Regions from separate parts of the Isoptericola sp. NPDC056573 genome, predicted to be linked through region 2. Evidence: riboswitches for the same ligand, from Rfam matches in the RefSeq annotation. Region 2 holds a riboswitch; each other region holds the start of a gene.
What was found. Region 2 has a riboswitch for S-adenosylmethionine ahead of ACFQ8E_RS12105 (methylenetetrahydrofolate reductase). Riboswitches for the same ligand answer to the same signal wherever they lie in the genome.
Positions count from the first base shown of each region.

Region 1: linked by a shared signal. The riboswitch ahead of ACFQ8E_RS13985 (ABC transporter substrate-binding protein) and the one ahead of ACFQ8E_RS12105 (methylenetetrahydrofolate reductase) in region 2 are both predicted to bind S-adenosylmethionine.
Region 3: linked by a shared signal. The riboswitch ahead of ACFQ8E_RS14075 (NADPH-dependent FMN reductase) and the one ahead of ACFQ8E_RS12105 (methylenetetrahydrofolate reductase) in region 2 are both predicted to bind S-adenosylmethionine.

Region 1 is NZ_JBHTUY010000007.1:145,059-148,318, forward strand. Features, by position in the region: gene ACFQ8E_RS13980 (carotenoid oxygenase family protein) at 1-753, opposite strand, end outside; SAM riboswitch class IV at 935-1,048, shown strand; gene ACFQ8E_RS13985 (ABC transporter substrate-binding protein) at 1,121-2,758, shown strand; gene ACFQ8E_RS13990 (ABC transporter permease) at 2,763-3,260, shown strand, end outside.
Region 2 is NZ_JBHTUY010000006.1:30,256-33,515, reverse strand. Features, by position in the region: gene ACFQ8E_RS12120 (carbon starvation CstA family protein) at 1-449, shown strand, start outside; gene ACFQ8E_RS12115 (YbdD/YjiX family protein) at 433-681, shown strand; gene ACFQ8E_RS12110 (NADP-dependent oxidoreductase) at 722-1,630, shown strand; SAM riboswitch class I at 1,724-1,830, shown strand; gene ACFQ8E_RS12105 (methylenetetrahydrofolate reductase) at 1,836-2,882, shown strand; gene metE (5-methyltetrahydropteroyltriglutamate--homocysteine S-methyltransferase) at 2,908-3,260, shown strand, end outside.
Region 3 is NZ_JBHTUY010000007.1:164,466-167,725, reverse strand. Features, by position in the region: gene ACFQ8E_RS14085 (winged helix-turn-helix transcriptional regulator) at 1-280, opposite strand, end outside; gene ACFQ8E_RS14080 (NADPH-dependent FMN reductase) at 436-1,017, shown strand; SAM riboswitch class IV at 1,133-1,264, shown strand; gene ACFQ8E_RS14075 (NADPH-dependent FMN reductase) at 1,287-1,895, shown strand; gene ACFQ8E_RS14070 (flavin reductase family protein) at 1,892-2,458, shown strand; gene ACFQ8E_RS14065 (LLM class flavin-dependent oxidoreductase) at 2,476-3,260, shown strand, end outside.

The DNA of each region.
Region 1 (3,260 bases), on a different contig from region 2:
GATGACGTCGACCACCACCGAGTCGCCGTCGTCGTAGGCGTTCAGCGTGTGGCTGACGTGGACGGGGTCGACGTCGAACCAGCGCACCTCGCCTCCCGCCCGGGGCATGACGCCCACCCGGGTCGGGTGGTCCGGCAGCCAGCGGCACTCGAGGCCGTCGAAGCCGAGCGGCGTGTCCCAGAGCACGACGTGGCTCTCGGTGAGCGCGAAGTCGTGCATGAACGGCGTGCGGGTCATCGGGATCGAGGTGGTGCCGGTGACCGTCCCGCCGGCGTCGGTCACGATGTGCTGCACGACGTCGCGGCCCGGCATGTACGACAGCGAGTGCAGCTCCCCGGTGCGCGGGTCGTGCTTGGAGTGCGCCCCTGCCATGAACCCCTCGGGGGTGGCGCCGAGGTCGCACGACCCCAGCGTGTTCAGCTCCTCGTCCAGCTCCGCGGGCGGGAGGCCGCCTTCCGCCAGGGCGAACGTGCGCTGCGCGTGCTCGATCACGTGGACCATGGGCGCGAAGCCCGACGTCCGGACGAAGCGGTTGCGGTACCACTCGGCCCGGCCGTCGCGCAGCCGCACCCCGTGCACCATGCCCTGGCCCATGCCCCAGATGTGTACGCCGGGATCCTCCACGCCCAGGGCGTTGGGCCCGTTGCGCAGGTAGCGGCCGTTCAGCTCGGCCGGGATCCGCCCGGTGACGGGCAGGCCGTAGGCGGTGATCTCTTCGGTGACGGGCTCGAACGGCCCTTCCAGGTAGCGCATGGGTTCACCGTAGGAACGCACGCCCCCTGACCTGGACAGACGCGGGACGCTCGGCGGCTGTGCACTAGTGCAGCGGGCGCGTGCACGGCGGGACGCCCGGCCCGAGGGGGAGGCATCCGAGATATGAGACGACCACGGCATTCCTTGACTCGCGGGCCCCGGGCCGCTTCCCTGCCGCCCAGGTGACGAGCGCCAGCACCCAGGCCCGGCTCGCTGGCCAGCAACCCTTCGACGTGACGGGGTGCTCCGGGAACGACCTGACCCTGCCGCGCCCGCGGCGGGGTAAGCACGGCTCCGGTCGTCCACCGGGTCCCGGCAGCGCGCCGGGGCCGGGACGACCCGCCACGACCACGAGGAACGCCACGCGATGACCACCACCCCTCGCACCCACCGCCGCCGGACCCTCGGGCTGGCCGCGGCCGCCTCGGCCGCCGGCCTCCTGCTGGGCGCCTGCTCGAGCGGCGCCGACGCGACCGGTACCGGCGCGTCGGCCGACGCCGAGCCCGTCGCCGGCGGCGACCTGACGTTCGCCATCACGGTGGACTCGCACTGCATCGACCCGCAGCAGGTCGGCAACAACGACGCGATCGCGGCCGCCCGGCAGACCGTCGCCTCCCTGACCGCCCAGGACCCGGAGTCGGGCGAGATCCTGCCCTGGCTCGCCGAGAGCTGGGAGGTGAACGACGACGCCTCCAGCTACACGTTCCACCTGCGCGACGACGCCACCTTCGCCGACGGCACCCCGATCGACGCCGAGGCCGTCAAGACCAACTTCGACGCTATCGTCGACCTCGGCGCCGTGGCGTCGCTCGGGTCGCAGTACCTGGTCGGCTACGCGGGCACCACCGTGGTGGACGAGCACACCGTGACCGTCGACTTCGACGAGCCCAGCGCGCAGTTCCTCCAGGCCACGTCGACGTTCTCCCTCGGCCTGCTGTCGCCCGGCTCGGCGAAGCTCTCGGCCGAGGACCGGTGCGCCGGCAAGTACGTGGGCTCCGGGCCGTTCGCCGTGCAGACCTACGCCCAGGACCAGGAGATCGTCCTGGAGAAGGTCAAGGACTACGCCTGGGGCTCGGAGGCGAACGCGCACACCGGCGAGGCCTACCTCGACACCGTGACCTTCAAGGTCATCCCCGAGGCCGGCGTGCGCACCGGCTCCCTGCAGTCCGGCCAGATCGACGCCACCGCCGCGCTGAACGCCGTCGACCTGCCGCAGTTCGACGGCAACGGGTTCTGGCTGCAGTACCGCGCCAACCCGGGCGTCGTGTTCAACCTCTTCCCGAACGAGTCCAGCCCGCTGGCCGCCGACGAGGCCGTGCGCACCGCGCTCGTCAAGGGGATCGACCGCCAGCAGATCGTCGACACGGTGCTGACGCCGCAGGACCAGCCGGCCACGGGCGTGCTCTCCCACTCGACGCCGCTGTTCGAGGGCGCCGACGACCTGCTCGCCTACGACCCCGAGGGCGCGAAGAAGATCCTCGACGACGCCGGCTGGGTCGAGGGCGCCGACGGCATCCGGGAGAAGGACGGGCAGACGCTCACCACGACCGTGACGTTCTGGCAGGTGCCCGAGCCGCTCGAGCTCGTGCAGCAGCAGCTGCGCCAGATCGGCGTCGACCTGCAGCTCAAGCACGTGACCGTCGCCGAGAAGGAGGCGGCGAACGAGGCCGGCGACTTCGACTTCGACTACTACAACCTCACCCGGTCCGACGCCGACGTGCTGCGCACGATCTTCTCGGCGAACGCGCGCAACATCAACCAGCGCGACGCGGAGGAGGTCGACCAGCTCCTGGACGACTCCGCCGCGGCCACCGACCCCGAGGAGCGGAAGAAGCTCGTGGCCGAGGCGTCCAGGCTCCTCATCGAGCGCGGGCACGCCATCCCCGTCTACGAGCTGTCCACCACGATCGCCGCGAGCGACCGCGTCCAGGGCCTGACGTTCGAGGCGTCCTCGCGCCTGGACTTCTACGACGCCTGGGTCACCGACGGCGCGGGTGAGGAGTGACCGGATGACCCGCTACGTGCTGCGGCGCGCCGGGCAGGGGGTGTTCGTCCTCTGGGCGGCCTTCACCGTCGCGTTCTTCGTCCTCTACCTGCTGCCCAGCGACCCGGCCGCCCTGGTCGCGTCCGGTGGCGGCGAGGTGAACCAGGTCGACCCGGCCCAGCTGGCCGCGCTGCGGGCCGAGTACGGGCTCGACCGCCCGGTCCTCGTGCAGTACGGCGCCGCCCTGCTCGCCGCGCTGACCGGCGACTTCGGCACCTCCTACGTGAGCGGCGCACCCGCGACCACGCTCGTCGCGCAGGCCCTGCCCGAGACGCTCAAGCTCACCGGCACGGCGCTGGTGGTCGCCGTCGTCGGGGGCACCGCGGTCGCCGTGGCCAGCGTCTTCCCGCGGGCCCGGTTCCTGCGCCAGGCGCTGTCCGCGCTGCCGCCGCTCGGGGTCGCGCTGCCCACGTTCTTCGTGGGCCTGGTGCTGCTGCAGTGGTTCTCGTTCCGGGTGCCGGTG
Region 2 (3,260 bases):
ACTGGCGGTGGCTGTGGATCGTGGCCCTGCCGCTGGCCTTCACCGCGCTGATCACCATCTGGGCGTCGTTCGAGAAGATCTTCTCGGACGTGCCCGCGGTGGGGTACTGGGCGCAGCACCGGGCGTTCAAGGACGCGCTCGCCGCCGGCGAGACGTCGTTCGGCACCGCGCCCGACGTCGCGGCCATGGAGGCCGTGGTCCGCAACACCTTCGTGCAGGGCACCCTGTCGATCGTGTTCGTGGTGCTGTCGATCGTCGTGATCCTCGCGTCGCTGGTCGTGACGATCAAGGCGTTCCGCACCGGCGGCGGCGAGAACCACGAGGACGCGCCCGTCGCGTCGCGCCGGTTCGCCCCGGCCGGCCTGTTCGCCTCGTCGACCGAGAAGCGGATCGAGAAGGAGTGGGCCGACGCCGGCCTGCGGGAGTCCAGCGGTGCCGGGCACCACTGAGCCCCGCACCGGCAGGGTGCACGACGTCGCCCGGGCGCTGGCCCGGGCGACGTCGGCGGGGTGGGCGAGCCTCCGCTGGTACGTGCGCCAGGTGATGGGCGACGACGCCTACGCGACGTACGTCGCGCACGAGCGGTCGGCCCACCCCGGCCGCGCGCCGATGGGCGAGCGCGAGTTCTGGCGGGAGCACTACGCGGAGCAGGACCGCAACCCCGGCTCGCGCTGCTGCTGAGCGGCGCGCGCGACGGTGCCGGCCGGGTCAGGATGGGCGCGTGCGCGCGATCGTGTTCGAGTCCCACGGCGGCCCCGAGGTGCTGCATCTCGCCGACGCCCCCGACCCTCAGGCCGGGCCCGGCCAGGTGCGCGTGCGCGTCGAGGCCGCGGCCGTCAACGGCTGGGACGTGAAGTCCCGCGCCGGCACGACCGGCGGCCCGCCGCCGACGTCGCCCGTCGTGCCGGGCCTGGAGGTGGCGGGGGTCGTCGACCAGGTCGGGGACGGCGTGGCCGGCGTCGCGCCCGGCGACCGCGTCGTGGGCTTCGCCGTCGGCGGCGGGTACGCCGAGCTCGCCCGGACGTCGGTCTTCGCCCGCGTGCCCGCCGGGCTCGCCGCGACCGACGCCGTCACGCTCCCCGTCGCCGCCGAGACCGCGACCCGCGTGCTGCGCCTCCTCGACGTCCGGCCCGGCGAGACGCTGCTCGTGCACGGCGCCTCGGGGTCGGTGGGCGAGCTGGCCGTCCAGCTCGCCGTGCGCCGCGGCGCCCGCGTGATCGGTACGGCGTCGCCGCGGAACCAGGAGCGCGTCGCCGCCCTCGGCGCGACACCCACCACCTACGGCGCAGGGCTCGTGGAGCGGGTCCGCGCCCTCGCCCCCGACGGCGTGGACGCCGTCCTCGACACCACCGGCGCGGGCGTGCTGCCCGACTCGATCACCCTGCGCGGCGGCACCGAGCGCATCGTCACCATCGCCGACGACGCCGCGGCAGACCTCGGCGTCGAGGCCAGCTGGCGGTCCGAGCGCGACGCCGGCGAGCTCGCCGAGGCCGTCGACGCCCTCGCCCGCGGCGACCTCGTGACCACCGTCGGCGCGGTGCTCCCGCTGGCCGACGCGCCCCGTGCGCACGCCCTGGTCGAGAGCGGCCAAGCCGGCGGCAAGGTCGTGCTGGTGCCCCTGGTGCCCTGAGCAGGGCGTTCCCGGTCGCCCGGCATCCGCGATCGTCTCAGCAGGCGGTCTCATCCTCGCCCGTATCGCGGATGCTGCGTACGATCGCGTGACAAGCCATCCAGAGCGGCCGAGAGTCCTGGCTCGACGACGCCGCAGCAACCCGTTCTCCGACGGAAGCCTCCCGAGGACGAAGGTGCTCACGCCAGGATCGATGGAGTGACGCATGGTCGCAGAGGCATCCTTTTCGCCCACCACGGCAGCTCAGCCGGCAGTTCACCCGGCGCTGCCGGCACGCCCGACGGTCTCGTTCGAGCTCATGCCGCCGCGCCGGCCGGACGCCGCGCCCAAGTTCTGGGAGACGGCGCGCCGGCTCGTCGCCGCACGACCGGACTTCATGTCCGTGACGTACGGCGCGGGCGGCGGTGACCGGGCGACCGCCCGCCAGGTCGTCGCGACCCTGCTCGAGGGCACGCCCGTCCTGCCGGTGGCGCACCTGACCTGCGTGGGCGCGCACCGCGAGGACGTGTCCGCCGTCATCGACGACTTCCTCGACGCCGGCACCCGCGCGTTCCTCGCCCTGCGCGGCGACCCGCCGAAGGACCAGCCGGACTGGGAGCCGCCCGCCGACGGCGTCGCGTCCTCGATCGAGCTCGTGCACCTGCTGCGCGAGGTCGAGGCGCGGCGCTGCGCGACCGACCCCGGGGCCGCCCTGCGCGGCGCCGCCCGCCCGATGACGATCGCCGTCGCGACGTTCGTCGACGGCAACGTGCAGGCCGGCACCACCCGGGCCCAGGAGGTCCGGCGCCTCAAGGAGAAGCAGGACGCGGGGGCGAGCTTCGCCATCACGCAGCTGTTCTACGAGGCCGACTCCTACACCGACTTCGTCGCCGAGGCCCGCGCGGCCGGGGTGACGATCCCGATCCTCGCGGGGCAGCTGCCCACGACCGAGCCGCGCCGGCTCCGTCGCGTCGAGGAGCTCACCGGCGTCCGCGCGCCCCGGCACCTGCTGGACGCGCTCGACGCCGCGGGGGACCCGGAGGCGCAGCACGCCTACGGGACCGCGCGCGCCGTCGAGCTCGCCCAGCGCGTGCTCGACGCGGGCGCCCCCGGCATCCACGTGTACACGTTCAACAAGTACCGTCCCGCTCTGGACCTGCTCGAGGGTGTCCACCTCGGCGGACCGGCGCCGGCCGACGTCACGTCGGACGGCGCGGACCTGGCCAGAAGGCCGTGGGTACCGAGCATCCCGACCCAGGCTCCCGCCGTCTGAGCGGAGCCCGAACTCTGGAGTGCTCATGTCCACCACCAGCACCACCCCCGCCGCGGCATTTCCCGGCGGCACGATCCTCGGCTACCCCCGCATCGGGCGTCGCCGCGAGCTCAAGAAGGCCGTCGAGTCGTTCTGGGCCGGGCGCACCGACGCCGTCGACCTGGAGGTCACGGCCGGCGCGCTGCGCCGCGAGACCGCCCGCCGCCTCGTCGAGCTCGGGCTGAACCCCGACGACGGCTCCGTGCCGGGGTCGTTCTCCTACTTCGACCAGGTGCTCGACGTCGTCGCGCTGCTCGGCGCCGTCCCCGAGCGGTTCCGCGACCTGCTCGACGACGAGGACGGCTCGCTCGAGCTCGACGGCTACTTCACCGTGGCCCG
Region 3 (3,260 bases), on a different contig from region 2:
CGGTCCGCGCGACCAGCCCGTCCCGCTCGAGGCGCCGGAGCGTCACCGCGAGCAGCCGGTGGGAGATGCCCTCGACCCTGCCGAGCAGCGTCGTGAACCGCACGGGCCCGTCGCCGAGCTCGGCCAGCACCGTCAGCGACCACTTGTCACCCACGCGGTGGAAGAGCTCCCGGACCCTGCGCCGGTCGTCCTCGCCCGCGCACGCCGAGCCCGCCGCACCGTCCCAGGTCCCCGCGCCGTCCCAGATCTCCGCGCCGTCCCCGATCTCCGTGCTCGCCATGCTCGCTCCGTCCCGATCCGCACCCCGGGGTGCGTGACGCACTTCATGGTGCGGGTGGCCGACCGGGCATAGGGCACCGGTCACCGGAGGTTCCCGCCATCGACCACAACACGTCGGGGCGACCGAGATCGTCCCGACCCGACGGAAGGCGCACCATGACGACGATCGCGATCATCACCGGCAGCACCCGACCCGGCCGCTACAGCGAGCGCGTCGCGCGCTGGGTGCTCGACGTCGCGGGACGGCGCGACGACGCCCGCTTCGAGCTGGTCGACCTCGCCGAGCAGGACCTGCCCCACCTCGACGAGCCGGTCCCCGCCTCGGGCGGGCAGTACGCCGGCGAGCACACCCGGCGGTGGGCGGCGACCGTCGCCCCGTTCGACGGCTTCGTGTTCGTGACCCCCGAGTACAACCACTCGGTGCCAGGGGTCCTCAAGAACGCCCTCGACTACCTGTACGCCGAGTGGAACGACAAGGCGGCGGGGTTCGTCGGCTACGGCGTCCTCGGGGGCGCGCGGGCCGTGGAGCACCTGCGCCTGGTCGCGGCCGAGCTGCAGCTCGCGACGGTCCGCACGCAGGTGGCGCTGTCGTTCCACCACGACTTCCGCGAGTACCGCGAGCTCGACCCGGAGCCCCGGCAGCGCGCCGCGCTCGACGAGCTCCTGGACCAGGTGGTGGCCTGGTCGGACGCCCTCGCGCCGCTCCGCGCGGCGCGGGCGGCGGCCGCCGCGGCCTGACCGACCCGTCGGGGAGGACGCGGCGCGGTCGACGTGGACCGCACCGCGTCCGGATCGTGAGAATTCTCGGGAGCAGCCTGGCGTTCTGCGAAACGGCTGCTATACCTCCGCCCCAGGTCAAGAGCCCCAGCGCGAAGCCCCGGCTGGCTGGGCAGCAACCCCACGTCACGGCGGGGTGCTCCGGAGGATGACCAGGCCGCCGGCCGGCCCGTCCGCGGGCCGAGACGCCGCGCGGCAAGCGTGATCGACGGACTTGCGAGGTACACCCGATGACCGAACCCACCCGCCCCTCCGCCGCCTCCGTGGTGGTGGTCTCCGGCAACCCGCGCGAAGGCTCGCGCACCCTGGCCGCGGCCGAGGCCGCCGGGCGCCGCGTCGCCGAGCTGCTCGGCACCACGGACGTGGCGACGATCGAGCTCGCGGCGTTCGCGGGCGAGATCCTCACGGCCGCGCACCCGGCCGCCGACGAGGCGAAGGACCGCCTGGCGCGCGCCACGGTCGCCGTCGTCGCGACCCCCGTCTACAAGGCCTCCTACACGGGTCTGCTCAAGTCGTTCCTCGACCTCTACGGGCCGGACGGCCTGGCGGGCGTCGTGGTCGTGCCGCTCGTCGTGTCCGGCAACCCGGCGCACGCGCTCGCCGGCGAGGCGCACCTGCGGCCCGTCCTCGTGGAGCTGGGTGCCGTCGTGCCCACCCGCACCCTGACCCTCACCGAGGCGCAGCTGCCCGACCTCGGCGAGTCGCTCGACCCCTGGTTCGCCCGCTGGGCGACGCCGCTGCGGCGCGCCGCCGGCGTACCCGCCGCGCCGGCCGCCACCGCCACGACCACCACCACGACGGACGCCACCGCCGCCGAGCTGACGGGAGCCGCCCTGTGACCACGGAGCACACCCACGCGCACACCGACCTGTCCGCCCTGTCCGAGATCGAGGAGCTCCTGGCCCAGCAGGACGAGCCCCAGCTGTCCCCCGACGAGTTCAAGACGGTCTTCCGCCAGCACCCGGCAGGCGTCGCCGTCGTCGCGCTCGCGCACGAGGGCCGCCCCGTCGGGTTCACCGCCACGTCCGTGATCTCCGTGTCGGCCGCGCCGCCGCTGCTGGCGTTCTCGCTGGCGTCCACCTCCTCGTCGTGGCCCGCCGTCTCGGAGGCCAGCACGCTCGCGATCAGCTTCCTCGCCGACCACCAGGACCACCTCTCCGCCCGGTTCGCGACGAGCGGCATCGACCGCTTCGCGGACGGCGGCTGGACGGCCCTGCCCTCGGGCGAGCCCGTGATCGACGGGGCGGTCTCGTGGGTGCGGGCCCGGGTGGTGCAGCGGACGCCGGTCGGCGACAGCTACCTGGTGTCCCTGCGCGCGCTGCAGTCCGGGTCGGACGACGCCTCGCCGCTCGTCTACCTCGACCGGACCTACCACCGGCTCGGCGACGAGTCCCAGATCTGAGAGGCGGCCCCCGCACCATGACCACCCTGACCTCTCCCTTCCTCGTGGGGCTCGACGTCGACGGCGCGGGCGCGCACCCCGCGGCCGTCACGAGCACCGGGATCGCCGTGACCGAGCTCGTCTCCGCCGCACGGCTCGCCCGCACGGTGCGCCGCGCCGAGCACGCCGGCGTCACCTTCGCCACGTTCGCCGACGCCCTGCTGCCCGCGGTCGCGGGGTCGCCGTCCTCCGCGCGGCTCGACGCCGTCACGCGCGCGGCGTTCGTGTCCCGCACCACCACGGCGATCGGCCTGGTGCCCCAGGTGCCGACCACCTATCCGGAGCCGTTCCACGTGGCGGCCCAGCTCGCGTCCCTCGACATCGCGGCCTCCGGCCGGGGCGGCTGGCTCGCCGGCACGACCCGCACCCCGGAGACAGCGGCCGCCTACGGCCGCGACGACGTCGCCGACCTCGCCCGCGAGGCCCGCGACGTCGTGCAGGTCGTGCGCGACCTGTGGGACTCGTGGGAGGACGACGCCGTGATCCGCGACGTCGCCACGGGCCGCTACGTGGACCGCGACCGGCTGCACCACGTCGACTTCGTCGGCGAGAGCTTCGCCGTCAAGGGCCCGCTCATCACGCCGCGCCCGCCCCAGGGTCAGCTCGTGGTGCTCGCGGCGGCCGCCGACGTCGCGCCCTCGGTGCGCGCCGAGCCCCTGGTCGACGTCGCGCTCGTCGGCGGCACCGACGTCGCCACCGCCCGCGCGGCGGCACGCGCCGCGACGGCCGCGGGGACCGGCGGGCCCGACGGCGCCGCCCGGGC